Regions from separate parts of the Larsenimonas rhizosphaerae genome, predicted to be linked through region 1. Evidence: riboswitches for the same ligand, from Rfam matches in the RefSeq annotation. Region 1 holds a riboswitch; the other holds the start of a gene.

What was found. A riboswitch is a leader RNA that binds a small molecule or an ion and turns the genes downstream of it on or off. The one in region 1 is predicted to bind cobalamin.
Region 2: it holds a riboswitch for cobalamin, as region 1 does, so the genes downstream of both, OQ287_RS08505 (energy-coupling factor ABC transporter permease) here and OQ287_RS02965 (ATP-binding protein) in region 1, are expected to answer to the same signal.

What each region holds. Positions count from the first base shown of each region.
Region 1 covers NZ_JAPIVE010000001.1:640,441-650,816, reverse strand. Annotated here, with positions in the region: gene OQ287_RS02995 (threonine-phosphate decarboxylase) at 1-648, opposite strand, end outside; gene cbiB (adenosylcobinamide-phosphate synthase CbiB) at 645-1,571, opposite strand; gene OQ287_RS02985 (histidine phosphatase family protein) at 1,600-2,253, opposite strand; gene cobU (bifunctional adenosylcobinamide kinase/adenosylcobinamide-phosphate guanylyltransferase) at 2,250-2,795, opposite strand; gene OQ287_RS02975 (adenosylcobinamide-GDP ribazoletransferase) at 2,783-3,562, opposite strand; gene cobT (nicotinate-nucleotide--dimethylbenzimidazole phosphoribosyltransferase) at 3,559-4,587, opposite strand; cobalamin riboswitch at 4,693-4,878, shown strand; gene OQ287_RS02965 (ATP-binding protein) at 4,997-6,799, shown strand; gene cobO (cob(I)yrinic acid a,c-diamide adenosyltransferase) at 6,796-7,404, shown strand; gene OQ287_RS02955 (cobyrinate a,c-diamide synthase) at 7,404-8,747, shown strand; gene OQ287_RS02950 (cobalt-precorrin-5B (C(1))-methyltransferase) at 8,750-9,862, shown strand; gene OQ287_RS02945 (precorrin-6A/cobalt-precorrin-6A reductase) at 9,859-10,376, shown strand, end outside.
Region 2 covers NZ_JAPIVE010000002.1:432,759-443,134, forward strand. Annotated here, with positions in the region: gene OQ287_RS08475 (sugar ABC transporter ATP-binding protein) at 1-352, shown strand, start outside; gene OQ287_RS08480 (ABC transporter permease) at 354-1,418, shown strand; gene OQ287_RS08485 (RbsD/FucU family protein) at 1,471-1,911, shown strand; gene yccS (YccS family putative transporter) at 2,076-4,268, shown strand; gene OQ287_RS08495 (glycerophosphodiester phosphodiesterase) at 4,291-5,460, opposite strand; gene OQ287_RS08500 (YncE family protein) at 5,679-6,812, opposite strand; gene OQ287_RS08505 (energy-coupling factor ABC transporter permease) at 6,979-7,653, opposite strand; cobalamin riboswitch at 7,689-7,873, opposite strand; gene OQ287_RS08510 (SMP-30/gluconolactonase/LRE family protein) at 7,993-8,862, opposite strand; gene OQ287_RS08515 (Gfo/Idh/MocA family protein) at 8,890-9,819, opposite strand; gene OQ287_RS08520 (hypothetical protein) at 9,952-10,308, opposite strand.

The sequences.
Region 1 (10,376 bases):
CGTATCACCGGTCACAAATCCCAGCCTCACCCCGGCCAGGCCGAAAAACTTTCCGAACGAGCGCAGCACCAGTACACCAGGCGCCTGAAGAGCGGCTGGTACTGCGCCGCGATGAACATCCATGAAGGCCTCATCAATCACCAGAAGCCGCCCGGCAGCCTGACAGGCCGGCACCAGACGTTCTATATCCTCATCGGCAATACATCCGCCCCCGGGATTATTGGGGTTGACGAGTACAATGGCCGATGCGCGCCACCGCTCGGCCATGGCCATCAGCTCATCCACGGTTGCTTCAGCAGCACAGGTCACCACCTCGTGCCCCGCTGCCTGCCAGCGAAAGCCATGCTCTGCGTAGCCGGGAAAGTGAACCATCACGCGCCCGGGCGGCACGAGTCGGGGCAGCTCCGTGATGGCCCATTGTGAGCCGGGCACCGCCACGACATCTGACACGTCGTAATACGAACGGGCCACGGCCTCAAGTGCCTCCGGTGTCTCCGGCAGACGATGCAGCATGGCCGCCGTCAACGGCGTGCACGGGTAAGGTCGGGGGTTGATCCCCGTAGACAGATCCAGCCAGTCCGACGGGGCACCGCCGAATCGACGGATGGCTGCCTCGAGGTTGCCACCATGAGTCGGTGCGGGCGTCACAGGCCGACTCCGACGGCGCCCAGCGCAGCTACCACCAGCATCCAGACAATCACGGTACGGTTGACCAGCCTGCAGGCCGCTTCAATGGTGCCGGCAGAGGGCGCATCCCCTACCCCGAGCACCGGCCGTGACTGCACCCGGCCGTGGTAAGGCATGTCACCGCCCAGAACGACATTCAATGCCCCCGCACCCGCTGCCATGACCGGACCGGCGTTCGGGCTCTTCCAGCCTCGTCCCTGCTGCAGGGCACAGGCCATGGATTGACGAAAGCGCCACCAGGACCGGGTTGCCACCCCATAACTCACGACCACCAGTCGCGCCGGTATAAAGTTCAGCACGTCATCAAGCCGTGCAGCAGCCCAGCCGAATGCCACGTAACGACGTGTCCGGTACCCCCACATGGCGTCCAGCGTATTGACCAGCCGGTAAACCAGAACGCCTGGCACACCTGCCACCATGAACCAGAACACCACCGCGAAAATGGCATCGCTGCCGTTTTCCAGCACGGATTCCGTGGTCGCGGCAGACACTTCCGAGGGCGTCAGTGAGTCGGTATCCCGGCTGACAATCAGCGCCAGACGCTGACGTGCCAGGTCGTGCTCGCCACGGCGCAACGGGCCTGCCACCCGACGTGCATGCTGCTTGAGGCTGCGCCAACCCACCGCAACATACACAACAGCCACCGCTATCACGCCATACAGTGTGGGGGACGAGTCACGCAGGGTCTCTACCCAGATACCCAGCAGCATCAATGGCAGCATCAGTACAAGCACGGCCAGTACGCCGGCCCACCGTGTGGGCCGATATAACCGCCGCTCCACGGCCAGGATGGCATTACCCAGCCCTACCAGCGGATGCCAGCGGCGGAGTTCGCCCAGGGTATGGTCGAGCAGAAAGGCAAAGAAAAGAATCAGAAAGGACATGGTGATCTACTCGAAGATAACGGTATATTTAAGCAACTATATCAGTCGGCAGGGGCATCGCTCCCTGAACGATTCCCAGATGAAGCAGCCGAACCAGCGGATCAGTTCGACCCTCAAGCCAGTCCAGCCGAAGCCTTACCAGTCCGGCGTAGGGTATATCCAGCGCGTGCACATAGCATCCATCGGTATGACCAAGCTGTAAAAGCGTTGCCATCAGTGCCTTGATCACCCCCGCATGAGTGATAATCACACGATGGGAGCAGTCCCTATCGCTCGATAGACACGCCTGCCAGCCAGCCATGACCCTGGCTTCGAATGCCGCCAGCCCCTCAGCCCCTGGAGGGGGCGCCGCGGCTGGCCGCGCCCAGAATGCAGCCAGCGCTTCCGGGGCGCGGGCATGAAGGTCCGGCAGCGGCACGCCATCCCAGTCACCAAAATTCATTTCCGCCAGTGCGGCCACGTGATCAAGTGGCATATCCCAGTACTCGGCCCAGCGCTGTGCCGGCACATGGCAACGCATCAGCGGAGAGCTGAAAAGCGCCTGCGGCCGCGGCAGAACCCCCAGGGTACTGTCCATCTGTGCCTGACCTGCGGCACTGAGCGACACATCCGTGTGGCCACGCAGACAGGCAGGGCCCTCACAGGCGCCATGGCGCACCAGATCGACAATGGCAGCGTTCATGAACAGGATGGCTCCTCATTTACCGGCCCCTTGAGGCACTGTGGCAGCCCGGCGACCACCCACCAGACCGAAGTTGCACACTGCGCCACTCGCTGGTGAGCTTCACCACTGATATCAACAAAACGCCGGCTTAGAGCATTCATTGGCACGACCCCCTGACCGACTTCATTACTGACAAGTACAACCTGGCCGCGGGCACGGCGCAGCACCTGATCAAGCCGGTCAAGCGCATCAGACATGTCGGCCTCGGCCAGCAGTTCATTGGTCAGCCACAGGGTCAGGCAGTCCACCAGGACCAGTCGCTGTGGCGCCATCAGGGTATCCAGTGCCTCGGGCAGGTCTCGTGGTTGTTCATGCAGGGCCCAGGACGCCGGACGCCGATCGCGATGCAGTGCAATACGCGCCGCCATCGCGCTGTCCTGCCCTACCGTGGCAGTCGCCAGGTACACCACTTCCTTGCCCGCCTCTGCCGCCTTCGTGGCACGCTGCTCGGCAAATCGGCTTTTACCACTTCGAGCGCCGCCCAGAATCAGTTCAACCATAATGCTGCCACCACCAGATAAATAACCAGTTCAGCAGCCTGTTGCGCCGCTCCCAGCGTGTCGCCGGTATAGCCCCCAAGCTGACGACAATAAAGGCTTCGCAGCCCCCACCACAGCACGGCCAGCGCCACCCCGACGATCAGCGCTGCATTAAATCCCAGCCCGAGGCACAGTAAAAGCCCCCCTGTACCCAGCGCCACCCATAGTGATCGTCGGTCCAGTTCCTGCGTCACGGCACGTACCTTGCTATCCTCCAGGCGAACATAATTCAGCGCCGGCATCAGCGATACCGCCAGCGCACGGCTGGCGCCCTGCCCGGCCACCAGAATGCCTGGCAGGGCCAGTGGCGAAAACATGGCCAGCAGGGTCAACAGAACGCCTCGAAGCATCAGGCTAAGCACCAGCGCCAGCACGCCGTAACTGCCCACTCGGCTATCTTTCATGATGCGAAGTCTGGCGGTCACATCCATGCCGCCACCCAGACCGTCTACCGTATCGGCCAGTCCATCTTCATGCAGCCCACCGGTAACCAGTATCAGTACGCCCAGCCCCAGCAGTACGGCTACTGCCGCAGGCCACAAGGCCTGCCCCGCCAGCATGATACTTCCAGCCAGAAGTCCCAGTCCGGCGCCGATCAGCGGAAAATAACGGGGGCAACTGGCCAGCTCGTTACCACGCGGCGTTGCCTGTGTCATGGCAGGCAGCCGCGTCAGAAAGCTTAGCGCCCAGCCCAGCCGGCGCCACTCGGTAGGCGCCTTTTCACTCACACCGTCACCCCGGCCTGCTCAAAGGTGGCCATGTCGTTATAAAAGGCCAGGGCGGCATGCAGCAGTGGCAGAGCCAGGGCAGCCCCGCTGCCTTCGCCAATCCGAAGACCCAGCGATAGCAATGGCTCGGCTTCCAGCCAGTCCAGCGCCAGTTGGTGACCGCGTTCATCAGAGCAGTGGGAGAAGATCAGCCAGGCCCGTGCCTGAGGTACCATGGCGCACGCCACCGCCGCGGCAACCGTGACAATGAAGCCATCAATCAGTACCAGCATGCCGGCTTCGGCAGCGGCCAGAATGGCGCCAACCAGCCCGACGATCTCGAAGCCACCCAGTGTTGCCAGTAACGTCTCCGGCTGATCCAGCGCCGTCTGGTGTCTTTGCAGCGCCTGACGAATGACAGCCTTCTTGCGCAACAGTGTCGGCGCATCAATGCCGGTCCCACGGCCCGTGCAATCACTGACCGGAGCACCAGTCAGGGCAGCCAGCAGTGCACTACTGGCCGTCGTATTGGCAATCCCCATTTCCCCCAGGGCAATGACATTGGTCCCCTCGGCCTTCAGTGTCCCGATCAGACGGCGACTATTGGCCAGCCCCTCCTGCATGGCCGCCTCACTCATGGCTGGCGCGAGGTGAATGGCCGCCGTGCCCGCTCCCAGCCGATGATTGATGATCCGCTCATCCTCGACCGGGACCCGAATACCGCAGTCCACTACCGTGACCGGCAGCCCGGCCTGGCGGGCAAACACGTTGACACTGGCGCCCCCGGCCAGAAAGTTCGACACCATCTGGGTAGTGACAATTGAAGGTGCTATAGAGACTCCCTCATCGGACACACCGTGATCACCGGCAAAGACAAGCAGGCGGGGCCTTTCGACACGAGGCTGCTCCGGCCCCAGCGCCCTGGCCGCCTGCAGGGCCAGACGCTCCAGCATGCCAAGGGCGCCCGGCGGTTTGGTCTTGCTATCGATACGAGCCTGAATGAGCGCATCGTGCGCATCAGAGGGCAGCGAAATGGTAAAGGACATGGGTGGGGGTCTCGACGGCGGAAGAAAAGCGCTTGAAACATACCAACCCCCCCGGGTGCTTACAACCATGGTCACCGCGTTGACTCCCCTCACCGGCCTGCATAGGATGGTGCCCTGCACTCGGGTGCCCGGCGTACGCGACGGGATAATCGGGAAAGTGATGCAAATTCACTGCTGTCCCCGCAACGGTAAGCAGGCAAGGCGCGACAGGTCACTGCCATCAAGCGGGAAGGCCATCGCATGAAACATGCCCCTGCAAGCCCGGAGACCGGCCTGAGCGCACTCCATTCGACACTACCTTTAACGCGTACGGGCGATGCGCGGGAACCGATCATGATATCAGGCCATTTCACCATGGCAGGGCAACAGCTCTGCAGCGCGGTGCGTTCGACTCGGCGGAGGTACCGTCATGAGTAAACCTCTCGCCTTCCCCTTCACCGCTGTCATCGGTCAGCCGCGCCTGAAGCTGGCCCTCACACTGGCCCTGCTGGACCCTCGCCTGGGTGGCGTACTGGTCAGCGGACCACGAGGCAGCGCCAAGTCAACCCTCGCCCGAGGCATGACACCGTTTCTGCCACACCAGGATGGTGCCTTTGTCACGTTGCCCCTGGGCGCCAGTGAAGATCGGTTGATCGGCAGTATTGACGTTGATCATGCCCTGTCCGGTCAGGGCGTCCGATTTCAGCCCGGGTTACTGGCGCAGGCCCACCAGGGCATTCTGTACATGGACGAAGTCAACCTGCTGCCTGACAGCCTGGTTGACCAGCTGCTGGACGTGGCGGCCTCCGGCATCAATGTCGTTGAACGCGAGGGCGTCAGCCACCAGCATCCGGCCCGTTTTCTGCTGGTCGGCACCATGAACCCGGATGAAGGAGAGCTGCGCCCGCAGCTGACCGACCGCTTCGGCCTGAGCGTAAGCCTTGATGAACAACCGACCGCAGCCGAACGCGTTGCCATTGTCCGGGCCCGCCGCGACTTTGATGAAGACCCGGCCGATTTCTGCGCAGGTTTCAGTGCCACGGAACAGGCACTTGCAGAACGGCTCGCTACGGCCCGCGCCATGCTGTCAGGGGTGACACTCGATTCCTCCCTGGAACTGCACATCGCTGAACAGTGCATGAGTGCCGGTGTTGAAGGAGTTCGCGCTGATATCGCCTGGCAGCGCGCCTGCTGCGCCCACGCCGCCTGGCAGGGTCGCGGTCATGTTACCCGGGAAGATGTGGATGCCACGGAATCACTGGTACTCGATCACCGTCGCACTACCCCGAAGCCGCCTTCCGGCACCTCATCACCGCCACCGGAGACCCCGGGCGACAAGGGCGACAAGGGCGACAAGGGCGACAAGGGCGACAAGGGCGACAAGGATACTGCCGGCGCGGCCCCTCCGGATACCAACGACCCAGGCAAGGATACCCAGGACTCAAACGCGCCTCCCGACGCAGAGGGTCAGGGCGGTGCCCTTCCCCCCACGAGGCAAGCCACCGGTCAGCGTCGTCGCTGGCAGCCTCGGGCGACCTCGGAAACATCGCCTGCCGACCAGCATTCACCGCAGGCTGAGCGTTCACGAACCGGGGGAAATGCCAGAGGCCAGAAACGCCAGGGGCTACACCATCAGGGCGCTATCCATTGGGCCCGCACGGCCCTGTCACGGCGCATGGATGCGTCACCTACCCTGCACCGCCATCCCAGACGTCAGGGGCAGAAGACACTGATGCTCATCCTGCTGGACTGCTCAGCGTCCCTGTTGGGCGCCACCCGCTTCGCTCAGACCAAGGGCCTGCTGGCTGATCTGTTTGACCAGGCCTATAAAAGGCGCCAGCACGTGGCAGTACTCGGGTTCGGCCAGAACCGGGTACACTGGGCCTGGCCTGCCGGCAGACCGCCCAAACACCCCACCGTCTGGCTTGACGGCCTCGATGCCGGCGGCGGCACACCACTGCTGCAGGCGCTGGACACCGCCAGACAGCGCATTACCCGCTGGCAGGCGAAGATGCCTCGCCCCATACACAGCGTGTTACTGACCGATGGTCGCGCCCCCGCGCTTCCTTCACAGCGTCCCTGGCCTGGCGAGATGACGCTGATTGATACCGAGCAGGGCCGGGTCAGACTCGGCCGCTGCCTCACCCTGGCCACCGAACTCGGTGCCCGTTACACCCGGCTGGATGCTTACACGCCCATGGCCGCCACTTCCCTGCAGGAGCCCCGGCAATGACGGATACCGACACCCAGGACGATGCCTACCGCCAGCGCATGGCGACCAAGAAGCGCATCGTCGATGAGCGCATTGCCAATGCCACCGAGCAGCGAGGCGTTCTTATTCTGATGAAGGGCAATGGCAAGGGCAAAAGCAGCTCGGCCTTCGGCACCATGGCCCGAAGCCTGGGACACGGCCATCGCGCAGCAGTAATCCAGTTCATCAAGGGCCGCAAGGCCACGGGCGAGTACCTGTTTTTCAAGGATCACCCGCAGGTGGAATTTCACGTCATGGGGCACGGCTTTACCTGGGAGACCCAGGATGCAGACAAGGACCGCCAGGCCGCCCTTGAGGCCTGGACACTGGCAGAACGCTACCTGCAGGATGAACGGGTCAATTTCCTGCTGTTTGATGAACTGTCCTACATGATCAAGTACGGCCATCTGGAGGCTGAACGGGTTGCCCGAGCGATCGCAGCGCGCCCTCGCCATCAGAACGTGATCGTGACCGGTCGCACCATGGCCCGAGAACTGCAGGACTGCGCCGATACCATCAGCATCATCAATGATGAACGCCACGCCTTTCGCCAGGGCGTCAAGGCACAACCGGGAATCGAATACTGATGAGTGAACGCCACGTGGACTGCCCGGCACTGTTTATTTCCTCGACCGCATCCGGTCAGGGCAAGACCACACTGACCGCGGCACTGGCGCGCCTTCATCGCCGCCAGGGTCGCCGTGTGGCCGTCTTCAAGACCGGCCCGGACTACCTCGACCCATTGATCCTGTCCCACGCTGCCGGCGGTCCGGTGGAGCCGCTGGATCTATGGATGGCCGGCCCCGAATTCTGCCGTCAACAACTCTTTGATGCCGCCAGACACCATGATCTGATTCTGATTGAAGGGGCCATGGGGCTGTTCGACGGTCAGCCCTCGAGCGCGGACCTGGCCGCCACCTTCAATATTCCGGTGGTCGCGGTGATCAACGCACGCGGGATGGCCCAGACCGTAGCCGCTGTCGCCTTTGGTCTCAAGCATCTGCCTCGCTCGGCAGACAACCGGCACCATCTGGCCGGTATCGTCACCAATGGCGTGGGCAGCCTTCGTCACCGGGAATTGATCGAGCACAGCCTGCCCTCGGATATCGCTCTGCTGGGCAACCTCCCCCGTGAGGAGGCGCTGGCACTGCCCTCCCGTCACCTTGGGCTGGTGCCGCCGGATGAGCAGGAGGCCCTTGATGCACGCTTTGACGCCGCCGCCGATCACCTTGCCGACAGCCCGCTGGCCGACCTGCCGGCCGCGTGCCGTTTTACGGATCAGCATATTCCCGCGCCGCCCCGCCTGCTGTCAGGGACCCATATCGCCGTTGGTCGAGACGCGGCCTTCAGCTTTATCTACGCAGCCAACCTGCGGCTGCTCGAGGCCATGGGCGCGAGGCTATCGTATTTTTCACCCCTGACCGAGGCCCTGCCTGAGGCAGATGCCTGCTGGCTGCCCGGCGGCTATCCCGAACTTCATGCCCACACACTGAGCAGCAATACCGCGCTGCATACCTCCCTGGCAGACCATCATCAGGCCGGACGTCCCATTCTGGCCGAATGCGGGGGCATGCTACTGCTGCAACAGACCCTCACTGATCTGGATGGACACTGCTACCCGATGTCGGGCCTGTTACCCGGCCACGGTGAAATGCGGACCAAACGCGGCTGCCAGGGTATGCAAGCCGCGCCCCTGCCGGAGGGCGAGATCAGGGGCCATGCTCATCATCACTCACGCAGCCATGACACCCTGCCGCCCATCGCTCACGGTCGGCGGGCCTTTCATACGGCGCCGGGTGAGGCCATCTACCGCCAGGGTCGGCTGACAGCGAGCTATCTACACCTGTTTTTCGCCTCCCATCCGGTGGCAATCGCGAAGCTGTTCGTAGCCACGACTAGTGCACCGATCGCTGCAATGGCTGACGCCTGATCATGTGGCCCGAGAGCGATGAATCCGCCCGCCCGCTGAGAAGCGGTCTAACGACAGGGAGCTGTGCGACAGCCTGCGCCCTGGCAGCGGCGCGTTTTTTGCTTACGGGCCAGCGCACCGAGCAGTGCGACATTGACCTTCCTTCACGGCGTGGCCAGCCGGGCAAGCGGGTCAGCCTGCCGATTACGGCGCTGAGCTGCCCCCGAGCGGGCCAGGCCCGGGCGGACACCATCAAGGATGCGGGCGATGACCCGGATGTAACGCATGGCGCTACTGTATTCGCAGTGATCACCTGCAGCCCCGGACCGGGCGTTTTTTTTCATGCCGAGCGGGGCGTCGGGATTGTTCAGCGTGACGGACTGCCCGTGCCGGTCGGTGAACCGGCCATCAACCCGGTTCCGCGCCGCATGCTGGAAGAGCACCTGACGGCACTGGCCAGCGAGCTGAATTATCGCGGTGGATTTCATGTCGGCATAGGTGTCGAACAGGGCGAAACCCTGGCCTTGAAAACCATGAACCCCCGCCTGGGCATTACTGGAGGCCTGTCGATTCTGGGCACTACCGGCATTGTTCGCCCCTTTTCCTGCGCTGCCTATATTGCCTCGATTCATCAGGCCATCGATGTGGCCCACGCCAATCACCTGAGCCATATCGCGGCAACGACCGGAAACATGAGCGAGCGCTATGCCCGCACGGCGCTTGGCCTGGACGATATGGCACTGATCGAGATGGGGGATTTTGCGGGTGCCGTACTCAAGCATCTGAAACGCGTTCCCATGGCTCGCCTTTCTCTGGTAGGGGGCATTGGCAAGATCAGCAAGCTGGCTGACGGCCATCTTGACCTGCACAGTCGCGCCTCATCGATCAACTTTGAATTCATGCGGGCCTGCGCCGAGGCTGCCGGGGCCAGCGAGGCCGTTCAGCAGGCCATTCTTGCCGCCAACACTACCGGGGAAGCCCTTGCTCGTGCCTCCGACATTCCTCTGGCGACGATGCTTTGCCACCGCGCCTGGCAACAGGCACACCGTCGGCTGCCGGCAGGCACCGTACTGGACGTGACCGCTGTCGACCGGCAGGGCCAGCCCCTGGCCCGCTGGCCATCGGAGGCTTCATGAAGGTACTGATACTTGGCGGTACCGGCCAGGCCCGTCGGCTGGCCGAGGCACTGAACAGACTCGGAGTTCCACTGCTTTACAGCATCGCCGGACGCCTGCCGGTGGATGACTTTCCCTTTCCGACCAGGGTCGGTGGGTTTTCAGGTCCTGAACACACCAGCCGTCAGGGGGTGGACGCCTTATTACGCAAGCATCACATCACCGATGTACTGGATGCCACACACCCCTTTGCCGCCCGCATTTCCGAAACGGCTGCCACCGCCGCACAGGCAGCCGGGTTACCCTGCTGGCAACTGATACGCCCGTACTGGCAACCGCATCCCGACGACCAATGGCACTATCTGCCCGATATCGAGGCACTTGGACAGGCACTCGACGCCTGGCAGCGTCCGTTGATCACTCTGGGAGCCAGCGGCCTGCCCCTGGTGAACAGGGCCCTGCCCAGCCAGCAGATGGTGATACGCAGCGCCCAGACACTGCACGTACCGCCGCCACATGAGCTGGTGATTGCCCG
Region 2 (10,376 bases), on a different contig from region 1:
CAACACCCTGTCGATCAAGGTCTCCTCGCCGGATATCGAGATTCGTGCCCTGAGCGGGGGCAACCAGCAGAAGGTCGTGATCGGTCGCACCCTGTTGACCGACCCAAAGATGCTGCTGCTGGATGAACCTACCCGCGGTATCGACATCGGCGCCAAGGGCGACGTGTTCGACATGATGGTATCGCTCTCCGAGCGGGGGATCGGGGTGCTGTTTTCGACCTCGGACCTCAAGGAAATCATGGCCGTCTCGGACCGTATCCTGGTGATGTCAGGCGGCAGGCTGACCGCCAACGTATCGCGTCACGACGCAACAGAATCCGCGCTTGTCTCGGCAAGTGCGCAAGGGCTCTAGCATGAATACACCACACAACAGCACTTCTTCCTCGGCGTCCATCATGTCGAAGGACAACCTTTTGTTGCTCGTATTGAAGATGCGGACGTTCATCGCCCTGTTCTTGATACTGGCCTTTTTTACCGTGATGGTGCCGGGCTTTCTGGAGCCCAGCAGCCTGGTCATCATGGTCAAGCACATTGCCATCAATGCCTTTCTGGCCCTGGGCATTACCTTTGTCATCATCACCGCCGGCATTGACCTGTCGATCGGGGCCATTCTGGGCTTCTGCGGCATGGTGGCGGGCTGGCTGATCACCAAGGGTATCGTGTTGCCGATGCTGGGCATTGCCATCTTTCCAAGCATCTGGCTGGTCGTGCCCATGGTACTGGTCATCGGTGGATTGATCGGAGCACTCAATGGTCTGTTGATCACCCGCTACAACGTCGCGCCGTTCATCTGCACCCTTGGCACCATGTACATCGTGCGTGGCGCCGCCATGCTGCTGTCCGGCGGCGAGACCTTTACCGGCCTGTCCGGCAATCCGCAACTGGGCAATACCGGTTTTGAGCTGATCGGCTCGGCCAGGCTGCTGGGACTGCCCTATGCGATCTGGATGATGTTCATTCTGGCCGCCGTCATTGCCTATATCGCCAAAAGGACCCAGTTCGGGCGTCACGTATTTGCCATTGGCGACAATGAGCACTCTGCGGAGCTCTCCGGGGTCAAGGTCGCTCGGGTGAAGGTGTGGGTCTATACCATCTCGGGGCTTTGCGCGGCACTGGCGGGCATTGTGGTGTCATCCCAGCTGGTGGCAAGCCACCCGGCCACCGGCATCGCCTTCGAGATGAATGCCATTGCGGCCGTGGTGCTGGGCGGCACCTCACTGGCCGGCGGTCGTGGTTCGATCATGGGCACACTGATCGGCGCCTTCGTGATCGGGATTCTGGCCGATGGCCTGGTCATGATGGGGGTCAGCGAATTCTGGCAGATGGTGGTCAAGGGGCTGGTCATCATTGTGGCGGTCATCATCGATCAGAAACAAAGCCGGCTGCAGCACAAGGCTGCCATCGTCAAACAAAAATAGCGCGCCGAGCCACCGCCGCGTTCGGCGGTGCCGGCAGGATCTGGAGCAGGACATGCTGAAGAACATACACCCGCTACTCAGTGGCGAGTTGCTGAACGTATTGCGCACCATGGGGCATGGTGATGACATTGCCCTGGTCGATCGCAACTTCCCCGCGACCTCGCTGGCCAACGGGCGGCCGGTCATCCGGCTGGACGGCAACAGCGTCAGCGAGGCGGCAGAAGCCATTCTGTCGGTACTGCCGCTCGACAGCTTCGTGGATCACCCGGTGCGGCGCATGGAAGTGGTCGGTGAAGACCCCGCGACCCTGCCGGAAGTACAGCAGGAGTTTTCAGCTCTGCTGCACTCGGTCGATAGTGACAGGGCGGCGATGGGGTCGCTGGAGCGGTTTGCCTTTTACGAGGCTACCCGTCAGGCCTTTGCGGTGGTAGTCACCGGCGAGGCGCGAGGATATGGCTGCTTTCTTTTGAAAAAGGGCGTCATTTTTTCCTGAGCGGAGCGCGTTACTGCCAGCAGCCTGATCGGATAGCCGCCGATCGGGCTTTTTTATGTCCGTTACCCTGTCAGGCTGTTTTGGACGGCCGATAAAACACGTTAGACTTTAGTCAAATATTATTATTCGGCATGCCTGCTGCCCCTGCTTCGGGATACTGCACTTTGAGCTCACTTTTGCTTTCGCTTCAACGCCTCTGGTCCCTGAAACGCTTTTCGTCCGGACTCAAGGTCTTCATTGCCCTGAGTGGCGCGATGGGACTGGGCTGGTATCTCGGGCATGTTTCCTGGGTCATTCCCTGGTTTCTGGGCATCATCGCCTGCGCACTGGCGGAAACCGATGATAACGTCTGGGGACGGACACGGGCCGTGGCGCTGACGCTGGCAGCCTTCTGGAGTGTGGCGCTGGGCGTACAGATGCTGCTGCCTCATCCCATTGGATTCGTGGCGGCGTTAACGGTGGGGGCATTTCTGCTGACCATGGGCGGGGCGCTCGGCGAGCGTTATGGCACCATTGCCCGTGCCACCCTGATTCTGGCGGTCTACACCATGATCGGTCTGGAGCAGAGCCAGGGTAACCACCACGTCTGGTGGTTTGAGTCCACCATGCTGACACTGGGGGCGGCCTGGTACGGGGCGCTGTCGATTCTCTGGTGCGTGCTGTTTTCACGCCAGCCGGTACAGCAGGGCATGGCGGAACTGTATCGTCAGCTCAGCGAGTACCTGATTCTGAAATCCTCGCTGTTCGAGCCCAGCGATACCCGCGATATTGACCAGACCCGTCTGGCGCTGGCGCAGCAGAATACCCGGGTGGTGATGGCGATGAATCAGGTCAAGGAGCTGATCATCAACCGGCTGGACAGTCGGCGCGAACAGCCCGAGCTGCAGCGTTACCTGACGATCTATTTCATTGCCCAGAGCCTGCATGAGCGGGCCAGTTCCACGCATTATCCCTATCACACCCTGGCCGAAACCTTCTTTCACAGCGACATCCTGTTTCGCTGCCAGCGCCTGCTCAAGAGCCAGGGCAAGGCCTGCCGCAGTCTGGGTCGGGCCATTCGGCGGCGCGAGCCCCTGAACGATACCCGTCACCCCGGCGCCATGGAGGATCTGCACACCTCGCTTGCCTGGCTGCATCAGCAGGAAGGGCGGTTTGACCCGATGCTGCTGGGGGCGCTGGACGCACTGGCGCATAACCTGAGCGTGCTGGACCAGGAACTGGCCCGGGCACACGCGCCGGAAGAAACGGTACTGGCCCCGCACAATACCCTCTATGACCGCTCACCCAAGTCCCTGCGCGATGCCTGGGCCCGTTTCCGGCAGCACATGAAGCCGTCCTCGCCGATCTTTCGGCATGCCCTGCGTCTGACGCTGGCGCTGGTCGCCGGGGTTGGTGTCATGCAGGTCAGCGATCTTGAACTCGGGTTCTGGATTCTGCTCACCACGCTGTTTGTCTGCCAGCCCAACTTCGGCTCGACACGGCTTCGCCTGACCCAGCGTATTGCCGGCACGATCGTCGGGCTGGTGGCCGGCTGGGCCTCGCTGACGCTGTTTCCCTCGCCCTGGATACAAAGCACGATTGCCGTGGCGGCAGGCGTTGCCTTTTTCGTGAACCGGTCCAGCCGCTACATGCTGGCGACCGGGGCCATCACGCTGATGGTGGTGTGTTGTTTCAACCAGGTACTGGACGGGTACAGCGTCATCTGGCCCCGCCTGGTGGATACGGTCATTGGCAGTCTGCTGTCGGGCCTGGCGGTCTTTCTGGTACTGCCTGACTGGCAGGGTCGTCGGATTCATCAGCTCGCGGCCACGGCACTCAAAAGCAATGGCGCCTATCTGCGCCAGTTGATCGTGCAGTACAGCTCCGGCAAGCAGGATGACCTTGATTACCGGCTGGCCCGGCGTAATGCCCACAATGCTGACATGGCCCTGTCCTCGGCGTTGTCCAACATGGCTCTGGAGCCCGGGCATTTTCGAAAGGATGCTGAAGCCTGTCTGCCGCTGATGGTGACCACACATACGCTGCTGAACTATCTGTCGGCCCTCGGCGCGCATCGGGATGCACTGCCGGCCCATCCGCATCTGGCCCTGCTGGATGAAAGCAGTGCCTATCTGGCGCAGTCGCTGGAAGAAGTAGCCGATGATCTGACGGCACGGCGGGCAGTGCCGGGGCAGGGAGAGGAGGGTGCGCGTATCGAAGCGGCGCTCAAGGCATCGCTGCAGGGCATGGACAGCCCCTACCGGCTGGTGCAGATGGAGCTGTTGCTGATTTCACAGCTGCTGTCCACCGTGCGCGAGCAGGCCGCGCGCTTGCAGAGCGATGTCTCTGGTGCCCACATCCGGTCAGCGACGGCATGAACGCCGCCGCTGATGCCGGCGGTCAGTAATCGTAGGCGGTCAGGATGTCATTGACCGACTGATCAGGCGCACGGTCAAAGGTCTTGAGGGCAACGGTCGGGCGATTGGTGAAAAAGCCGTCCACACCATGCTGGCGATAGGTCTCAAGGTCTGCCGGCTGGTCCACGGTGTAGGCATGCACAAGCAGATGGTGTTCGTGCGCCATGTCGATCATCCATGGGGCAGCCAGTTCGCTATAGCTGAACTGGCGTGAAAAGTCTCCGTCATGCTCGCTTTGAATTGTTGATGGTCCTACCCCGATGGCGCCGTGATCCTTCGCGTAGCTCAGCCATTCACCGTAGTCCGCCTTCGAGGCAACCTTCTGGCGTGCGTAGTAATCGGCGTCTGTTTCATCTGTGCCCTGCGGGGCTGACTGTTCAAGCGGTATCGAGCCTTCCCCGCCCCACAATAGCAGGATCTTCGGCACGTTCGGCATCTGCTGCTGCAAGGCCTCAAGGCTTGGCTTTTCAAATGTCTGCAGGATGACGCGGCTTGGCGTATAGGCAACATTGACTGCCCCATTGGACTCACCGGCCGGTTGTGTTCCGGCCTGTGGCCCAATCCAGTCGTGGGCCTGCAGGTACTGCTTCAAATCCTTCTCGATGCCCGGAAACAGGGTAGGCACCTTGGTCTCGATATAAAGCCCGGGGTGGTTGCTGCCCCCCTCGGCAATATCACGAATCTCATCCAGCGTCATGATCTTCAGGCCCTTGAAGCCTGGTCGGGCCCGGTCCGGGTAGGCCGTGTTGAACCAGCTGCCGGCATCCAGCTGCTTGAGTTCGGCCAGGGTGAACTGGCTGACCGGGGCATCGGCGCGGTCCGGAAACACCTCGGCCACATTGGTGGTGCGCTGCAGGGTGTTGTCGTGAAGGGCAACCAGGTGGCCATCCCTTGTGCGCTGTAAATCAAGTTCCAGATAGTCGGCACCCAGGTCACGCGCGAGCAGGTAGGCCGGCCGCGTGGATTCCGGGGCGTTGAAGGAGTCGCCACGATGGGCAATGACCGCCGGGTCGGGTATGCCGAGGGCGGCGCTGGTCTGCGCGGAGGATGAGGCGTCCCTGGTCTCGTCGGCCAGGGTGGGTGTGGCAGAAAGCGCTGCAGTGATGGCCATGGCCAGCAGTGAGGTACGGGCGATCGGGTGACGTGAAGGCATACAGGTTCCCTGAATGTTTTCATGAATACCGGTCGGGATATCCGGCCGGCATGTTCAGTATGGCTGTCTCTTTGCGGCTTGCCTGGTCCGAAGGTCTGCACCGGGTTTTTCGACATGCTCGGGCAGTGTCATGCAGTGTTCATCATGGGTGTGTCATCTCGATGACGCTGCCCATGCACATGCGAGTGAATGCTCGCCAGCGCGGCTGTAGGCGGGCGCTAGCCATTCGACGGCGTCAGGGTCATCACGTGATCCGGTTTTTCGGCCTTGTAGGTCTCTCCGACCTTCTTGATCGGCTGCTTGAGTGTGAGCCAGGCGTGCTGGCCATTCGGCGAGAGTGCCAGGCTGTTGGGCATGGCGGCCTCCAGCGGGAGTTGCCCCGTGAGCGTCAGGTCATCGGTATCGATGATCGAGAGTGTCTTCGCGTCACGCTGGCTTACCAGCAGGCGATGCGCCGGACCATCAAGGGCCGCGGCCAGACTGTCGCCGCCCAGGTCGATCGAGGCGATCTGTTTACCGGTGGTGGTATCCAGTACGGTCACGGCATCACTTTTGGCGTGGGTCACGAACAGGTGGTGTGCGGCCTTGTCGAACGCCAGGTTGAGCGGGCTCCTGCCGCCGGTAGGCCATTGATCGACGATCGTGTTGTGGGCCGTGTCCACCACGCGCACCGCGTTGTCCTTGTAGGTCGACACGAACAGGCGGTCGTTTTCGGCATCGAGCGCGAGCCCGGTGGCCCACTCGCCGAACCCGGTGACAGTCTTTTCGAGCGAGAAGCGTTGGGTATCGACGACCCACAGCACGCTGTCAGTGCCGACGCCCGAGATATAAAGCGTCTGGCCATCAGGGGAAAGCACCAGCTGGCGCGGGTTGGGGCCGAACGGCTTCTCTTCCCCCTCGGCCGGTTCAGGGGCGGGCCTGGCCAGTTGCAGGGTATCCGTGTCGCCTGTGTCGAGGTTCAGACGAATAAGGCTCTGATCGAGTGTATCGCCCAGATACAGGGTCCTGCTGGCATCATCGAGTACCAGTCCGAAGGCCTTGCCCGGCAGCGCCCAGCGTTTTTGAATGTCGAGCGTCGTCGGATCGAGCTGGTAGACCATGCCCCTGGCACCCTCGTCGAACCCGCCGGCGCTGGCCACGAACACCGCATTCATCGAGGGGCTATAGGCCAGCTCATACAGTGCATGGCCCAGCGCCCGGTCGGTGCGCACCTGCCAGCCGGCCGTGGGCATGGTGCGGCTTTCGGCGGTATCTGGTGACGTGGTCTGATCGGCTGCGGCTGCGGGTAGCGTCCAGAGCGGCAGGGCAACAAAAGCCCCTAGAACCAGCGCGCGTGGGGTGGAGATGGGCATGGTGACTCCCTGTGATGATGAATTTAAACGCGTATGATAGTCATTGTTAAATTATAATGATTCTCATGAATGATAAAGGGTTCCGGCGTTGTTTTCATCCGAGGCACCAAAAAAACGCCCGCAGTGGCGGGCGTTGTGTGAGAGGCAGGCACGGGCGTTTATGCCCTCAGGCCGGATTGAGCAGCCGTCGTGTAAACAGCGGGGTGGCAGACAGCCGGTGCAGGCGTTTGGCCGTTGCCAGTACCCCGAGATCAATCAACGGCTCCACCAGGATGACTGACATGTAGGCCACGCCGAAGCTCGCAATACTGGCCACGTGCTCGAGCCCCTGGCCGTATACGGCCCAGAAGGCTACCCAGGCCACGATGCCCCCCTGATAGGCCGTTGAAAGCTTCAGCGCCTGGGTGTAAGTGAGCTCGGTGTAGCGCGTTCCCCTTGCAATGATACGTCCGGCCAGCACATGGATACCCCAGAGCGGTATCAATAGCGTGGTGACGTTCATGCCGTACTGAGGCAGATCAAACGGAGCGAAAAGCAGCCCCTGCAGCAAAAGCCCCGCTGCCAGCCCAATGGCCGTCGGGCCTGCACCAAACAGCAGGAAAAGCGTAGAGCCTAGAATCAGGTGGACTTCCGATACTCCCACCGGATGGTGAGGCAGTACCTGAAAGAAGCCGAAGACCAGCAGGGTAGCCAACAGGCTACGAGGCACCATGCCGATCAGCCCTCCATCACGGCTGATGGTCTGCCAGGCCATGCGTGCGGCGATGCCCAGCGCACCGGCGGCTGTCGCATAACTGAGCATCAGTTTGGCGCCGGTCACTACACCGGGTTCGATATGCATATCATCTCCTTGTCTGCACCCACCGTGCAGTCGTGTGGTCAGGTGGTTATCCGGCAGGTTTCCTGGCTTGTGCGTCCTGGCCCGTTTCATCCTTCCCGGCCTGTGCGCCAGTGGGTACATGAAAGGGCTCGTCACTTACAGTTGCGGGGGCAGCCACGGTCTTTCACCGCGTTCCCTTTTCAGTTCAGCGGGCTGAACCACCGGATGAACCAGAGCATACGTGCATCGGTCAGGATGAGCACGCCTGTTGATACCCGGGTGATTCCGGTAATGATTGATGTCAGGAAAATGCTGCGCTGCCGAGTCTCGACGCGGCAGCGAACCGGAGGGCCGCACCGGTCAGTCGGCCCTGAAGCGGTAATCCTCAAGCCCGGCGGTGTCGACCGGCATGGAAAAGAGCGAGCCGGACAGCGGCGCCTGCTGCAGGGCCTCGTCACTCATGTGCTGCCGTGCGGTGGTCACAAACAGCGTGCGGCGGTCTTTGCCGCCGAACGCCACTTTGGTGGGTTGCGGTACCGGCAAGGGATGGTGGGACAGCAGCGCGCCTTCCGGCGACAGTTCGATCACGGCACTGCCGGCATACAGGGCACACCAGTAGTGGCCGTTCCGGTCGACCGCGGCGCCATCCGGGTAGCCTTCAATGCCCAGGGTATCGAGGTCCACCCAGGGCGTTGCCGGGCCAATCCTGCCGGTATCAAGGTCAAAGGCGTGGCGGTCAATGCGTCGATGAGGGGAGTCTGCATGGTACAGCCAGCGCTGGTCCGGGCTGAATGCAAGGCCGTTGGCAATGGTGATGCCCTCAAGGTGCTGTTCAATGCTCTGCTGGTAGCTGAACAGGGCGCCAACGGGGTCGGACTCACCATCGTGCTTGGTACCGACCCAGAAACGTCCGCGCGCATCACAACGCCCGTCATTGCACCAGCTCACGTTCGAGTCCTGCGGACCATCAACGAGGCAGTGCTGTTTCCGGCCCTCGGCATCCAGCCGCCAGAGCCCTGAGCGGGTGGCAGCCACAAAGCCGCCATCGTCGTGCAGGGCAACGCAGGCCAGGGGTTCGTCAATGGTGGTGTAGTCGGGCGCCGACTCGCCCGGGTCAAGCCAGTACAGCCGACCTTCCCGAATATCCACCCAGTAAAGTCGAGCCGTGGCATCGTCCCAGAACACGCCTTCGCCCAGCGTCATGGTTAATCGACAGTGCAGCGTCAACATGGTGAACTCCCTTGTTCGGCGAGTGATCTAGTCGTGAAAGGCATCAACGATCACGCGCTCGCCCATCATGAAGGCATCGGCCACATGGCGGAACGGGCGAATGTCCACATCGCACATGCCGGCACGGATCAGCTCGGCGAAGTGACGATACAGCCCGACATATTCAACGTCGTCACCATCAAGTACCAGCTCGTCATCGATGAACAGCTTGCTGCCCCCTTCATCCAGCACCAGTGTGCCATCGCGAGTCTCCACCGTGATGCGCCATGTCTGAGGGCCGGTCTGGCGCCAGTCAAGGTCGGCATGGATCGGTGTGTCGTTGGCGTCGGTGAAATCGAGGGTGGCGCCAATCGGGGCCTGATGGTTTTCAGGGACTTCAAGTCGCGCCCTGGTCAGGAAGAAATCCATCGGCAGGATGTGGGTCACGATCGACAGGGCATTGATGCCCGGGTCAAACACGCCCAGCCCACCGGGCTGCCAGATCCATTCCTGGCCGGGGTGCCAGGTCCGAACATCTTCACGCCATTGAATATCGACACGGGTGATGCTGCGGCCGACAAGCCATTCGCGTGCCTGAGCGACACCGGCGGCTTCGCGGGCATGCCAGCTGGCATACAGGGTGACGCCTGCCTGATGAGCGCGACGATACAGGTCTTCGACTTCGCTCAGTGTGACGCCGGGCGGTTTTTCCAAAAAGACATGGCGACCGGCCTCTATGGCGCGCCGCGCCTGGCCATAGCGCACCTGGGGCGGTGTGCACAGGGAGATGGCCTGCAGTTCGTCATTGCCGGCGAGCATCTCGTCCAGATCATTGAAGGTGGTGATGCCGTCAAGCGTGGCGTTGCGGCTGGCACCGGCGACCAGGGTAAATTCGTCGCAATGGGCGAGGGCGGGAATATGCTGGTCACGGGCAATCTTGCCGATCCCGACGAGGCCGATGCGTATGGGCGCTGACATGAAGCTATCTCCTGGCTGATTGGGGCGCCTCGATAGAGTAGCGGCTTAAGCAGGCCTGCACACACAACGTTAGTCTATAGAGACGTTGTATGTGCCTGTTACGCGGGCAGGATTATCGCCTGCCCCGGGTCATCAGTCGGTGGAGTAGCGAGTGCCGCCGGAGGCACTCTGACCTTCGGGGCAGGGGCGATCGGTGGTTGATAGGGTGCGTCCGCCGGACCCTTTGCAGATGGTGCTCCTGTTGGGTATTCCGTCGTAATCCTCGAGGTGGTAGTTGTCCGGCACGTAGTTGGATCGCCAGTGTTCCGTGTCGGGGGCGATGAGTACATTGGCCTCGATGTGTGGGCGCCTGTCGCGATCATGATGCGCTGACTGTCCCTGGTTCGAGATGCTGTGCTGCCGTTCGATAATGACCGTCTCGGCCATGCTCGGCAGGGCCGGGCCGAATGTCAGGGCCGCGACCAGCAGGCGGCAGGGAAAATGGCGCATGAACTCACTCCTTGAAGGTATCCCCTTGATATCGGCCGAACGCGCCTCGGGTACAGCCTTGTCCGCCG